Regions from separate parts of the Abyssibacter sp. genome, predicted to be linked through region 2. Evidence: predicted binding sites of a transcription regulator. Region 2 holds the regulator's gene; the other holds the start of a gene.

Region 1 (7,273 bases), on a different contig from region 2:
AGGCGTCGGCTTGTTCAAAGGCCTCGAAGATCCGCGTTTGTTGCTCCGGCGTGAGCCCGATGCCGGAGTCGGTGACAGCGAATCGAAGCCTGGCCTGCTGCTGATTCCGCCACACGGTGTCGATGGTCATGTCGATGTCGCCGCCATCCGGCGTGAACTTGATGGCGTTGCTGGCCAGATTGCCGAGCACCTGCCTGATCCGCAGAGGATCGCCGATCAAGCGGTTCGGACAGTCGTCCGCCAGCCGGATCGACAGCTCCAGTTGTTTGTCCCGGCTGCGCTCGCCCATGAGGTTGCCGACATCATCAATCAGCTGGTGCAGTTCGAACGGGATGGTTTCGATCTCCAGGTGCCGGGCCTCGATCTTCGACAGATCGAGAATGTCGTCGAGCAGTCGCAGCAATAGCCGTGACGACGACTCGATCTGCGACAGATACCGCCCCTGCTGGCCTGTCAGGTCGGTGCCGCGCATCAACTGCGACATGCCGACCACCGCGTTCATCGGGGTGCGGATCTCGTGACTCATGTTCGCCAGAAACTCGCTTTTGGCGGCGTTGGCACTATCCGCTTCCTCACGTGCGGATCGCAGTGCCTGTTCCAGAGTCTTCTCACGTTGGATATCAATGGTCAGGCCGTAGACGGTGCGGCTGCCGTCCGGATTGAATGCGCCGCGGAACGCCGTGCGGCGCCAGAAATAGCTGTCATCGGGCGCCCGCATGCGGTACTGAAACGTCCCGGTCAGATCCTGCTCATCCGTTGCGTGGCGTAGCCGCTCTACCTGGGCTGTGAATGTTGGCTGGTCGTCCGGGTGAACGAAGCTGAGAACCTGATCAAACTCGCGGTAGAACTGCTCGGGCTTGAGGTCGATGACGATGTGGGGCGTGTCGCTGATATAGGTGTAGCGCAGCGCGAAGTCGGGCGGTGTCATCCTGAGTTCCCACACAACACCCGGCAGGTTGGCCGTGAGGCGACTCAGCCGTTCTGCCTGTGCCTCGGCTTCGGTGCGCGCCGTTTCCAGTTTCTCGGTGAGTTGGCGCTCGGCATCGATGTCGACGGTGTGGCCGACCGCGATGCGGTACTGGCTGCCTTTTACGTCATAGATCGAGCCAGTGGCCCGTACCCAGCCCCAGCGACTGCCGCGCCGCCGGATCCGGTATTCGGAGCTGTAGCGGCCATCGGCGAGCGCCTGTTCGATGTCCCGCCGGTAGCGATCACGGTCGTCCGGATGAACCAGCGTCAGCAATTGGCCGGCGTCCTGTCGAATCATCGGCAGATCGAGATCACCAAACGGAGTGTCCAGCTTGCCGGCGAAGTGGGTGAACCGCGCAATGCCGGTCTCCTGGTGAATCTCCGCCCGCCATGTCGCACCAGGGAGGTTTTCGGTGATTTCGACCAGGCGCTGGCTGGTTTCCGCCGCTGTGCGTTCGGCGTTCTTCAGGTCGGTCACATCCATCATCACGCCGTAGAGCCAAACGATGCGGCCGTCCGCCGCTTGCTGGGCGCTGCCGTGTTCCATGACCCAACGCAGTTCGCCGTCGCGGTGGCGGATGCGGTACTCCACCAACCAGGGCAGGCCGGCTAATGCGGCGCCTTCCACTTTGGATTGCAGGTCCACGGCGTCGTCGGGGTGGATCAGCGCACCGAATGAGGTGCGTCGATTGCCGATGAAATCGTCTGCCGGGTAGCCCGTTAGCACCTCGACCTGATCGGAGACGAAGGCCATGGTCCACTGCTCATCCATGGCGCAGCGATACACCACGCCGGGCACGCTCTGGATGATTTGTCGGGTGCGACGCTCGGCGTCCAGGCGACCGGATTCGGCGGCCAGGCGCGGTCGGGCGTCGCGAATGCTGATGATGGTCCGCAGCGCATCGGTCGGTGCAGCGACGAACTGGCTGACGCCGATATCCACTGGCAAATGTGTGCCATCGGCCTGTAGTGCTTCCGTTTCGCGCAGTTCGACGGCGTGGGGAGCGGGCGTTTCGTCCGTACCGGCAGGCAGGTCCAGCGACGGGAGCAGCGCGTCAAGCGGCAGGCTCTTGAGCGACTCCGGCTCTCGCCCAAAGACGGTGCGACACCGATTGTTGGCGCTGAGCACCCGGCCAGTCTTCGGGTCCAGCACGAGCAGGGCCTCGGGCACGGTTGCCAACATCTGCCAGCTGCGTTGGCCGGCGTGCTCCGCGCGGCTTAAATCGCGTCCCTGGCGCCAGCCGAGCCAGCCCAACACCATGCAGCAGGCAAATCCGCCGATGAGGAAGACCTCAAGCAATTCCCGGGCAATGCCGTCCCCCAGCTGGTTTGGCAGCCCGAGCACGACCGTGGTCAGCGCGAGGGCGAGGAGTAGCAGCAGACCCAGCAGCAGATTGCGCATCGGACCCCGCGGCATCGGCGCAGTCTCCTCGTCAGGTGTTGTCCGGCCTACGTTCTCATGGTTTTGCGAAGGCGTCATCCCGCTATCTGGCATCTCGCGCGCCCCGTGGTTCGCGTGCGATGCGCGGGTCAAAAAAACCGGCTGGGGCCTCGCAGTCGTGGCTGACGGACAGGGCGGACGGAAAATATCTAAAGTTCTGTGCACCGGGTCCGATAACCGGGCTGTATCGGCGAGACGTCCAGGTTGGAACGCTCCGCTGAGCATTAGGCGCCGCCGGCGCCACGACCTAAACGGACCAGGAGTATTTAGCCATGCAAGTGATCAATACCAACGTGATGTCGCTGAACGCTCAGCGCAATCTCAACAATTCCCAGGACATGCTCGCCACGTCGATGCAGCGCCTGTCCACCGGCCTGCGCATCAACAGTGCAAAGGACGATGCGGCGGGTCTGGCGATCTCCGAGCGCTTCACCGCACAGATTCGCGGCCTGGATCAGGCCGCACGCAACGCCAACGACGGCATTTCACTGGCGCAGACCGCAGAAGGTGCGCTGGGTGAAGTCACCAACAACCTGCAGCGGATCCGTGAGCTGGCGGTGCAATCGTCCAACGCGACCAACAACAATACGGATCGTGCCGCGTTGCAGACCGAAGTCGGCCAGCTGCTCGAAGAAATCAACCGCGTGGCGGATACCACGACCTTCAACGGCGTGAACGTGTTGGACGGCTCCTTCTCCGGCGCTAGCTTCCAGGTTGGTGCCAACGCGGGCGAGACCATTACCGTCTCTTCGATCGTGGATGCCAACACGGCCGCGATGGGCTCGGTCACCCAGGCCAGCGTGTCGGTGGCTGCGTCGGGCATTACCGGATTCGCAACCGGGATCGCCGCCGGCGGCGTGACCGTTAACGGTGTCGATATCGGTGCGGTCGCCAGTGCCAGCAGTGCTGCCGAGCGGGCTGGCCAGCTGGTGGATGCCATCAATGAGGTGTCACAGCAGACCGACGTCGGAGCGTCATACGACAGCGCGACAGGGCAGATCACGCTGGTTAGTGACGCTGCCATCACCATTGCGGGCACGACCGACTCCGCCACCGTGGCGGGCTGGGCCAATGGGTCGGTTGGAACGCCTGCGACATCGACCGGCATCGACACCCTGTCGGTCGCCAGTTATGCCGGCGCCCAGCTGGGCATTCAGCTGGTCGACAGCGCGCTCGACACGATCAACACGGCCCGCGCTTCGCTGGGCGCCGTGCAAAGCCGCTTCGAGTCGGTGGTCGCATCGGTCCAGGTGCAGTCCGAGAACCTCAGCGCCTCGCGCAGCCGCATCCAGGATGCCGACTTCGCCAAAGAAACCGCAGCACTGACCCGCGGGCAGATCCTGCAGCAGGCCGGTACGGCGATGCTGTCCCAGGCCAACTCCGCACCGCAGAGCGTGCTTAGCCTGCTCGGCTAAGCCCGCAACAGGGGGGATGAGTGAACGGGGTCAGGTCGCCGAACGCGCCTGACCCCGTTTTGGTTTCCGCGACCGGAGACACGATCATGAGCGAAGACATTCGCATCAACCCGATTACCGACGCTTTAAGGGAGCGGCCTGACCTGCCGATGCCCTATCCACCGACTCGGGAACACCCGCCCGCAGTGGCTGAGGCGAACCGTGACGACCGGGCGTTCGTTTCCGACGAAGCGACGCACCGGGCGGTGAACAAGATCAACGCCACGCTGATCGGTGCCCGCACCAGCCTGCGGTTTCGTGTGGACGGCGAAGCTGAGCTGCTCGTCGTGTCCGTGGTCGATGACGTGACCGGTGACGTGCTGCAGCAAATGCCTGCGCAGGACGTGGTCGAGGCGGCCCGCCGCTTGCACAGCGGGCAGATGCACACCCTGGATGTATCGGCTTGAGGGCCTATCGGGCATGCCCCGCGGCACGCGGCTTGCCTGAACCGGGCAGTCAGCAAAGGAGTCGTTGATGTCTATTTCGTCACTGGGTGTCGGGTCGGGCCTGGACATCGCCAGTCTGGTTTCACAGCTCGTCAGCGCCGAGCGCGGCGCGCAGGACACCACGCTGGCGCGCCGTAGTTCGGCCGCCAATGCGGAGCTGTCCGCCCTGGGTCGCGTGCGCTCGTCGCTCAATGCCTTGGCCGGTGCGGCGTCCACCCTGGAAGAGCCCAGTGCATTCACGCCGACGACGGCCACGTCTGCCGATGAGGGCAGCCTGCTGGTCAGCTCAACGTCTGGCGCGCAGGTCGGCAGCTACAACGCTCGCGTCGTGCAGCTGGCCTCCGCGCACAAGCTGCATTCGCAGGCCTACACCGATGCCGAGGCCGAAGTCGGCTACGGCGAGCTCACGCTGGAACTCGGTGAAGCGTCGTTCTCGGTGAGCGTGCCGCAAGGGGACGGTTCGCTGGAGGCCATTCGCGATGCGATCAACGGGTCGGACGACAATGTGGGCATTCGTGCATCCATCATCATCGCCGATGATGGCGCGCGCCTGGTACTGGAGTCCGAGCAAACCGGTGCCGATCAAAGCATCCGGGTGACGGCTGCGCCGGAGGCCGGCGGCGAGGGGCTCGATGCGCTGGTCTACGATCCGGGCGTGACGGAAAACCTGACGGAGCTGTCCGAGGCCCGCGACGGGAAATTGTCGATTGACGGGTTCGTACGGTCGTCATCGACCAACACCATCACCGACGCCGTGGACGGGCTCAGCTTCACGCTGTTGGCCGAGACCCCCGATATGGACGTGCGGATCGATGTCGCGCAGGACAGCGGTTCGGTGAGCAGCGCCGTGCAGTCCTTCGTCACCGCTTACAACAACGCTCAGGTCACCTTGTCTTCGGTGTCGCTGGCGGTGCCGGGGGGCACCTCCGGCGCGCTGGTCGGCGATCCGCTGGCGCTTGGGGCCAGGCAGTCCTTGCGGACCATGATGACCCAGCAATTCGACGGCGATATCGGCTCGCTATCGGAGGTCGGCATCAGCTTCGAGGTCGACGGCACGATGCAATTCGATGCTTCAGTGTTGGAGGCCAAGGCCGATACAGACCTGGACGCCGTGATCGACCTGTTCAGCGGCGACGACGGCCTGGCGGCGGGTCTTCGCACCTATCTCGACGGATTCACCGCCGACGACGGTCGCATCGATGCCCGCGAGGACAGCCTGGACACACGGCTCGAGGAGATCGAACTACAAGGTGATCGGCTCGACCGTCGGATGGAGCGCTTCGAGGCGCGGCTGACGGCGCAGTTCACCGCGATGGACCAATTGGTCGCCAGCCTGCAATCGACGGGCAGCTACCTGACACAGCAATTGAGTTCGCTGCCGGGATTCACCCGGACGGAGGCGGGCTAGGGCGGCATGGGCCGTTCTGATGCCGGAGACATTGATGAGCTACTTCCAGAAGAATCGCGCGAACCCTTACCAACGGAATCAGGTCACGACCGGTGTGGCCGGCGCCGATCCGCATCAGCTCATCCAGTTGTTGCTCGACGGCGCCACCGAGCGCATGGCCCTGGCTCGTGGTTGTATCGAGCGCGGTGATCCTGCCGGCAAGGGCGAGCGCATCAGCCGCACCATTGCCATTGTCGAGGCCCTGCGCGCCAGCCTGAACTTCGACGTGGGCGGCGGGCTGGCCGACCGTTTGGATAGCCTCTACGACTACGTCATTCGCCGCCTGCTGGACGCCAATCTGCACGCGGATGTCGCGGCCCTGGACGAGGCGTCCGAGTTGATGGAAGAAATACGAAGTGCCTGGGTAGCGATCGCACCCCGGCCCGCACGGACGGCGATGGGGTGAGTCCGTTCATCACCGACATCTTCGCCGCACAGCGAGCCTGCCTGGAGGCGATGCGCTCGGGCGATGGCGAGCGTTCCCATGTTGCGTGGCAACGTTATGACGAGCGGATTCGACGGATGCCGTTGGCGGATTTGCTACCCGCCGATTTGCGCCGCGTGCTGGTCGGTCATCGCGCGTTGGAAGAGGCCGCTAGTGCGGCCCGGGACAAGCTCGCCGAGCAACGTCAGACGATGACCCGGCAGCAAGACGCCGACCGCGCATATCGCTCATCGCAAGCCGGAACCGTTCAGCGCTGACACCGATCCGGCTCCGCGCCCGACGGCTACCGTCCGGCGTGCGGCATCTTCCGCGGATCAGTTGCCGTGGTTCGCCAGGCTCAAACTTGGGTCATCCTCCATTCGCCCCGCCAGCCCTGTCACGGTCGCCGCGCTGGCAGGCGGCGGCGTACCCATCTCTTTGTTGTCGGCCCTAGCGACCTGCGCTAGTGTCATATCAATGATCGTGAATGTGTTGGCGGGCCCTGGGGAGACAAGCTGAATGGTGATGAGCCAGAAACTGGAAGCCAGCGTGAACGCGCCAATCGAAGCGGCCGGCAAGCCGATTCGCATTCTATTGGCGGATGATCACACCCTGGTTCGCGCCGGAATCCGGTCACTGGTCGAGTCCATCGCCGGTGTTGATGTCGTCGGTGAAACCGGCGATGGGGCGGCCGTCGTCGGATTGGTCGAAGTGCAGGAGCCCGATGTCCTGCTGTTGGATCTGGTGATGCCGAACATGCATGGCATCGACATCATCCGCCGCTGTGATGACCGTTGTCCCAACACGCGGGTGCTGGTGTTGTCGATGCACGCCGAATCCGAATACGTACGCGAAGCCATGGCCGTTGGCGCCACCGGCTTTCTGGTGAAGGACTCCGCGCCCGAGGAACTGCCGGTCGCGATATGGGCCGTGATGAACGGCGACACGTTTGTCAGCCCACGGGTGTCACGGGCCATGTTCGACGTCCCTCGGCGCCGGTGTACCGACCAACCGGGCGAGCAGAATGGACGCCGACCGTTGTTCACGCCACGCCAGCGAGACGTGCTGCGTGCACTGGCCAATGGCCGCTCC
Region 2 (7,273 bases):
TGATCGTTACCAACCCCACGCATTTTGCCGTGGCGCTGCGGTACGACGCGGGCAATGACCACGCGCCGAAGGTCGTCGCCAAGGGGGTGGATCACATCGCCGCGGTGATCCGCAAGCTGGGCAAGGAGCACCGCGTGCCCGTGGTCGAGGCGCCGCCTCTGGCCCGTGTCTTGTATCGCACGGTTGATCTCGAGTGCGAGATCCCGAGCACGCTCTACCGCGCCGTGGCCCAGGTGCTGACCTACATCCGTCAGCTGGAGGCCTGGCACGCAGGGCCGATGCCGGAACTACCGGACTTGGGAGTACAGGACTAAACCATGGCGCAGAGCTCTTCCTCGCTGGCCATTCCCGCATCGGTTGCGCCGCTGGTTCACGCGGTGCGCACCGGCCTGGCCGTACCGCTGATGGTGATGCTGATGCTGGCGATGATGGTCGTGCCGCTGGCTCCGCTGGCGCTGGATGGCCTGTTCACCTTCAACATCGCGTTGTCGATCTGCATTCTGCTGGCGGTGATCTACGTGATGCGGCCGCTGGATTTCAGCGTGTTTCCGTCGATTCTGCTGGTGGTCACGCTGCTTCGGCTGGCGCTCAATGTCGCCAGCACCCGCGTGGTGCTGCTCAACGGGCACGAAGGGCCGGGCGCGGCCGGTAACGTGATCGAGGCCTTCGGCAATTTTGTGATCGGCGGCAACTACGCGGTTGGCATCGTCGTGTTCATCATTCTGACGATCATCAACTTTGTTGTTGTTACCAAGGGCGCCGAGCGCATCTCGGAGGTGAGCGCGCGGTTCACGCTGGATTCCATGCCCGGCAAGCAGATGGCGATTGATGCCGATCTCAACGCCGGGTTGCTGACGCGGGATGAGGCAATCGCCCGCCGTGAGGAGGTCCGCGAGGAGGCTGATTTCTACGGTTCCATGGACGGTGCCAGCAAGTTCGTGCGCGGCGACGCGCTGGCCGGCGTGCTGATCCTGCTGATCAATCTGGTCGGCGGCCTAGGCATCGGCATGATGCAGCACGGCCTGGATCTGGCCACGGCCATGCAGAACTACACGCTGCTGACCATCGGCGACGGTTTGGTGGCGCAGCTGCCCAGCCTGTTGCTGGCCACGGCGGTGGCGATGCTGGTCACGCGCATGTCCCGCTCGCAGAGCATGGGCAGTCAGGTGACGGCGCAGGTGTTCGCCAAGCCGCAGACCCTGATCGTGACTGCGGTCATTCTGACGATCTGCGGCCTGATTCCCGGCATGCCCAATCTGGTGTTTCTGACCCTGGGCATCGCGGCCAGCGGGCTGGCCTGGTGGATGCACCGGCGCAGCCAGGCCCCCACGGCCGACGCGATGCCTGAGGCCGACTCCGATCCGGTGGCCGACGATGCCGATGTGAGCTGGGACGACGTGCGCCCGACCGACGCGTTGAGTCTCGAGGTCGGCTATCGGCTAATACCGCTGGTGGATATCCGCCAGGGCGGGGAGCTGGTGCGGCGGATTCGTGGCGTGCGCAAGAAATCCACCCACGAGCTGGGGTTTCTGGTGCCCGCGGTGCATATCCGCGACAACCTGGAACTGCCGCCCAATGGCTACCGGCTCTGCGTGAACGGGGTGCCGGTTTCCGAGGAGGTGATCCACGCCGACCGGCTGATGGCGCTGAACCCCGGTCAGGTGTTCGGGCAGGTCGAGGGCATCAAGGGTCAGGACCCGGCCTTTGGCATGGAGGCCGTCTGGATCGAGCAGGGCCTGCGAACCGAGGCGCTGTCCAAGGGCTGGACCGTGGTTGATCCGGGCACGGTCGTCGCCACGCATATCGGCCACATCGTTCACAGCCACGCCCACGAGCTGCTGGGCCATGACGACGTGCAGAGCCTGCTCGACAACCTGGCCCAGAGCGCGCCCAAGCTGGTCGAGGATCTGGTGCCCAAGCTGCTGCCGCTGACCGTGGTCGTGCGCGTGCTGCAAAACCTGCTCGAAGAAGATATTTCGATTCGTGCGTTCAAGCAGATCGCCGAATCCTTGGCGGAGCATGCGCGCCAGAGTCAGGATCCCGACATGCTCACCGCTCAGGTTAGGGTGGCGCTTGGCCAACAAATCGTTCAACAAATCAATGGCTTGGAGTCTGAATTGCCGGTTCTTACGCTGGCGCAGCCGCTGGAACAGCTCCTGCAAGAGTCCATGCAACAAGACGCCAGCGCCATCGAACCAGGACTCGCCGAACGCATGCACCAGTCAATCGCCGAATGGGTGGAACGCCAACAGGGCCAGGGCCAGACGCCCGTGCTGCTGGTGCCACAGGGCATTCGCGCGTCACTGGCGCGGTTTCTGCGCTACGCCGCACCTGGTCTGCATGTGCTGGCTTACAACGAGGTCCCGCAGGGCAAGCAGCTGAAGCTGGTTGGCGCGGTGGGGGTCTGAGGACACTGTCTACGGTGAGCAGGCTTTGAAATGAAGATCAAACGATTTCTCGCACGTGACATGCGCGCCGCCTTCCGGATGGTGCGTGAAGAACAGGGCCCGGATGCGGTGATTCTGTCCAGCCGCCGCATCGGCGACCAGATCGAGGTGGTCGCGGCGTTGGATTACGACGCAGCGCTGGTGCAGCAGGCGGTGCGGCGCAATGACTCGCCGGAGCCGCAGCGTACACAGGCGGCCCATGAATCGGCGCCGCGCTCGGCAAATGAGGCGGTCGCGCCTGTTGCCGGTGCGGCGAACGCATCGTCCACGGCCGCGCGGGGCACGGACCATGTCGATCCCGCGGCACGCCGGGAGGATGTGAATCCATTCGCCAGCGAACTCGCGCAGGCCGCCGCGCCCAACGTGAAACCGGAACCGACCATCGTCTGGGCGCAAGACCCCCACATCGAGCGACTGGAGCGCGAACTCGGAGAACTGCGCAGCACCATCCAGAGCGAGATGGGGCAGATCGCCCGCGGTGCCTGGGAGTTTCGCAATCTGGAACATGCCCATGTGGCCCAGCAGCTCGAGCGCATGGGTTTCGAACATGCCCTGACGACCGCAGCTGTCCGCACGCTGCCGCAGGACGCCGTGCGGCCGACCGCCACCTATGCCGCGCTGCGCGCCATCGTGACGCAGATGCCGGCACAGCCGGCAGATCTGCTCGACACGCCGGGTGCAATTGCACTGGTCGGTCCGACCGGTGTCGGCAAGACCACCACGCTGGCCAAACTGGCCGCACGCTATGTTGCCCAGCACGGCACGAACGGGCTGGCGCTGGTCAGCACCGACGACTTCCGGATCGGCGCGCAGGAACAGCTAATCACCTATGGCCGTCTGCTCGGCGTGCCGGTACTCACGGCCTCCGGCATCGAGGGTCTGGCGCAGGTGCTGGCGAAGCTGTCGGGCAAGCGGATGATTCTGATCGACACCGCCGGCATGAGTCCGTCCGACCAGCAATTGGCGATGCGGCTGAACCAGTTCGGGGTGTCCGGCTCGCCGGTGCGCACGCTGCTCGTGCTGGCCGCGACCACCCAGCCGGAAGATCAGGCGCGGGCGATTCACGCGTTTCGTTCGGCGCGCCCGGCGGGCTGCGTGATCACCAAGCTGGACGAGTCGTCACGCCATGGCTCTGCGCTGTCGGCGATCACACGTGCGCGTCTGCCGGTGGCCTATGTCGCCGACGGCCAGGCCGTGCCGGAGGACCTGCATCGAGAGCGGCCGGAAACCCTCATCAAGCGCGCCGTGCAGGCGGCGCGTACGCACACCACACCAACACAGGTTCGTGACGGGTCACCGTCACGTGCCGACTACGAGCGGGAGGCCGCCAATGCCGTTGCTTGATTCTTCCCAGGCTGTTCAGCGCACGCAGGCCGCGGGGCTGGCCCACAAACCCGCCGCCAACGGGCCGCGCGTGTTCGCCGTGGCCAGCGGCAAGGGCGGCGTGGGCAAGAGCACGATCGCGGTGAACCTGGGTATGGCGATGATCGAGGCCCAGCGAAAGACCATGTTGCTGGATGCCGATCTTGGCCTGGCCAACGTGGATGTACTGCTCGGCCTGCAGCCAGCGGCGAATCTGTCGCATGTACTCGAAGGCAAATGTTCGCTGGCCGACACCATTATCGACGGACCGGGGGGGCTGAAAATCGTCCCGGCCTCATCCGGCCGCCGCCGCATGGCGGAGCTGACCCGCAGCGAGCATGTGGGTTTGATCGGCGCCTTCAGCGGCCTCAATAACCCCATCGACGTGATGCTGGTCGATACCGCCGCCGGCCTGTCCAACAGCGTGCAGACGTTTTGCCAGGCCTCGCAAGAGGTGTTGGTGGTGGTCTGCAACGACCCCGCTTCGCTCACCGATGCCTATGCGCTGATCAAGGTGTTGTCGCGCGACTGCGGCATCCCGCGGATGCAACTGGTCACCAACCGCGTGCGGTCGGCAGGCGAGGGGCGCGAGGTTTACGACAACCTCTGCCGTGTGGCGGATCGCTTTCTGGACGTCACCCTCAATTACCTCGGCCATGTGCCGGACGACGACAAGATCGTCCGCGCCGCCCGTCAGCAGCGGCCCGTCATCACGGCCTATCCCGGTGCGCCATCGGCTCAGGCCTTCCACGGCATCGCCAACAAGCTGCTGGGCATCGCCCCCCAACGCGGTGCCCGCGGCCATATCGAATTTTTTGTGGAACGCCTGGTTGGTCAGCCCACTGGCATGGCGATGACGGCATGAACGCAGCCGCCTCTTACGCCTATTACGAGCAGACCGGCTCGCAGGATCTCGTCACCCGGCATGCCGGTTTGGTGCGGCGCATCGCCTTGCATCTGGTCGCGCGGCTGCCCGATTCGGTGGAACTGGACGATCTGATCCAGGCCGGCATGCTGGGCCTGCTCGAAGCGGCGTCGTCGTTTGATGCGAGGCAGGGCGCCTCATTCGAAACCTTTGCCGGCATTCGCATTCGCGGCTCGATGATCGACGAGCTGCGCCGGGGCGACTGGGCTCCGCGATCGGTGCATCGCAAGATGCGCGAGGTCACGAGGACCATTCAGGCGATTGAGCAGGAAACCGGCAGCGAGGCCGGCGAGCAGCAGGTTGCCGAGCGCATGGGCATCACGCTGGACGAGTACCGCCACATCACGCTAGATGCCTCGCAATGCCAGTTGCTGAGCCTGACACCCGCCGATCCGGACGAAGACGGTCACTCGCGCGAGGTGGCCTCCGGCGATGCCCAGCCCACCGATGTGCTGCAAAAGGCTCAATTTCAGCGCGATCTGGCCGATGCCATAAAACAGCTGCCGGAACGCGAGCAACTGGTCATGTCGCTGTACTACGACGAGGCCATGAACCTGCGGGAAATCGGCGCCGTGCTGGGCGTGAGCGAATCCCGCGTGTGCCAGATCCATGGGCAGGCGATGGTGCGCCTGCGCGCGCGGCTGGGCGACTGGATTGATCGGGGCAAGTGAACTCAGGCGAATTGGCAGGAGCAAACACGATGGACACAAGCATGAAGATTCTGGTGGTGGACGATTTCCCGACGATGCGGCGCATCGTCAAGAATCTGCTGCAGGATCTGGGATTTTCGAATTTCGTCGAGGCCGAGGACGGGCAAAGTGCGCTGACGGTGCTGGGCGCCAACGGCAACGGCATTGATTTCGTCGTGACCGACTGGAACATGCCGGGCATGACCGGCATCGATCTGCTCAAGGCGATTCGCGGCAACGCGGCGTTGGCCGGGCTGCCGGTGCTAATGGTCACGGCCGAGTCCACCCGCGAGCAGATCATCGAGGCGGCCAAGGCCGGCGTGAACGGTTACATCATCAAGCCCTTCAACGCGTCGACGCTGAAGGAGAAGCTGGACCGCATCTTCAACCGGGCAGCGGCGTGACCCCGCCGGCGGTCTCCGCCGGACTTCGTGCCGATGTACAGGCGCTGTCGGCCGCGCTGGATCGCGATGATCTGCAGACATTCAATGAACTGCTGACCAAGCTGAGCGACCAGCGTACGCACCGGGTCATCGACGGCCTGCAGAGCATCAGCCGCAATCTCGCCGGCGCGTTGAGCCGTCTGGCACTGGATGAGCGATTGGTGCGCTATGCCGGCAGTGACATGCCCGACGCCTGCGCACGGCTCAACCACGTGATGCAGATGACCGAACAGGCTGCGAACCGGACCCTGGATCTGGTCGAGGCCACCCAGGCGCAATTGCCCGGCCTGGCCAGCGCCGCCGGCGAGCAAACGCTGAGCGAGCTGCGCAGCAATCTGTCCGCCATTGCCGAAGCCCAGGCTTACCAGGATCTCAGCGGCCAGGTCATCCGCCGCGTAATCCAGCTCGTGCAGGGCGTGGAACAGGCGCTGGCCGACCTGCTGGAACTCGCCGGTCTGACGGTGCCGAATGCCAGCGCGGCCGCCCGCAAGCCGGAGGGCCCGGCGCTGGCCGGCATCGACACGCATGGCTCAACCCAGGCTCAAGCGGACGATCTTCTGGCCGATCTAGGTCTTTAGTCTTTCGGTCGCGACTCCACCGGTATTGCTCATGGACCAAGAACTGCTGGCCGACTTTCTGACCGAAGCCGGCGAAATGATCGATTCGCTGGGCGAGCAGATTGTCGCTTTCGAACAGTCGAATGCTGATCCGGAACAGCTTAACGCGCTGTTTCGGGTATTCCACACGCTCAAGGGCAGCGCAGGGTTTCTGGAAATCCAGCCCATGGTGGAGTTATGCCATGCGGCGGAGGAGGTCATGGGCGCCGTGCGCACCGGGCAGCTGGGGCACAGTGCCGAACTGGTCGATGGCATTTCCCAGGCGGTGAGCTGGCTGGATGCGGCCCTGGCCGAGCTGTCCAACGGCGAAGTCATCACGCCGGCTGATCCGGCGCTGATCGAGTCATTGCGCGCCGTGTGTGGCGGCCCCGCGGCGGATGAGGCTGATTTCAACGTCGACGCGATTCTCGGCGAGGACTGCGGCGATCCGATTAGCGATGATGACTTCGAGGCGTTGCTGGATGCTTTCCACGGCACGGCGACGCCGAGCGACAACCTTGCTGAGCTCCAGCCGGAGCCACCGCCGGTGCCGCCTGCGGTCGCGCCCAAGGCCAGGGTGGAAACCTCGATCCGCATCGACACCGATCGCCTGGATGCCGTGGTGAACCAGGTGGGCGAGCTGGTGCTGGTACGCAATCGGCTGAAGCGCCTGCGCGAGTCGGTCGACGATCCCTTGCTCGACCGCACCTTGGGCCACCTCGATCAGGTGACGACCGGTTTGCAAAGCTCGGTGATGCTCATGCGCATGCAACCGGTGCGGAAGGTGTTTTCCAAGATCCCGAAAATCGTG

Evidence for each region. The regulator FliA, encoded in region 2, starts transcription of late flagellar genes. The targets are predictions, from matches to a motif close to GCTAAAGTTNNNNNNNNNNCNGCCGATA.
Region 1: the regulator FliA is predicted to act here: its motif matches at 2,559-2,586, upstream of ACE1EY_RS15105 (flagellin).

The regions. Positions count from the first base shown of each region.
Region 1 covers NZ_CAXRDQ010000090.1:19,156-26,428, reverse strand. Annotated here, with positions in the region: gene ACE1EY_RS15110 (PAS domain-containing protein) at 1-2,386, opposite strand, end outside; gene ACE1EY_RS15105 (flagellin) at 2,683-3,825, shown strand; gene ACE1EY_RS15100 (flagellar protein FlaG) at 3,912-4,271, shown strand; gene fliD (flagellar filament capping protein FliD) at 4,339-5,718, shown strand; gene fliS (flagellar export chaperone FliS) at 5,753-6,163, shown strand; gene ACE1EY_RS15085 (hypothetical protein) at 6,160-6,459, shown strand; gene ACE1EY_RS15080 (response regulator transcription factor) at 6,707-7,273, shown strand, end outside.
Region 2 covers NZ_CAXRDQ010000021.1:1,631-8,903, forward strand. Annotated here, with positions in the region: gene flhB (flagellar biosynthesis protein FlhB) at 1-314, shown strand, start outside; gene flhA (flagellar biosynthesis protein FlhA) at 318-2,408, shown strand; gene flhF (flagellar biosynthesis protein FlhF) at 2,439-3,791, shown strand; gene ACE1EY_RS02785 (MinD/ParA family protein) at 3,778-4,674, shown strand; gene ACE1EY_RS02790 (RNA polymerase sigma factor FliA) at 4,671-5,405, shown strand; gene ACE1EY_RS02795 (chemotaxis response regulator CheY) at 5,435-5,827, shown strand; gene ACE1EY_RS02800 (protein phosphatase CheZ) at 5,824-6,444, shown strand; gene ACE1EY_RS02805 (chemotaxis protein CheA) at 6,476-7,273, shown strand, end outside.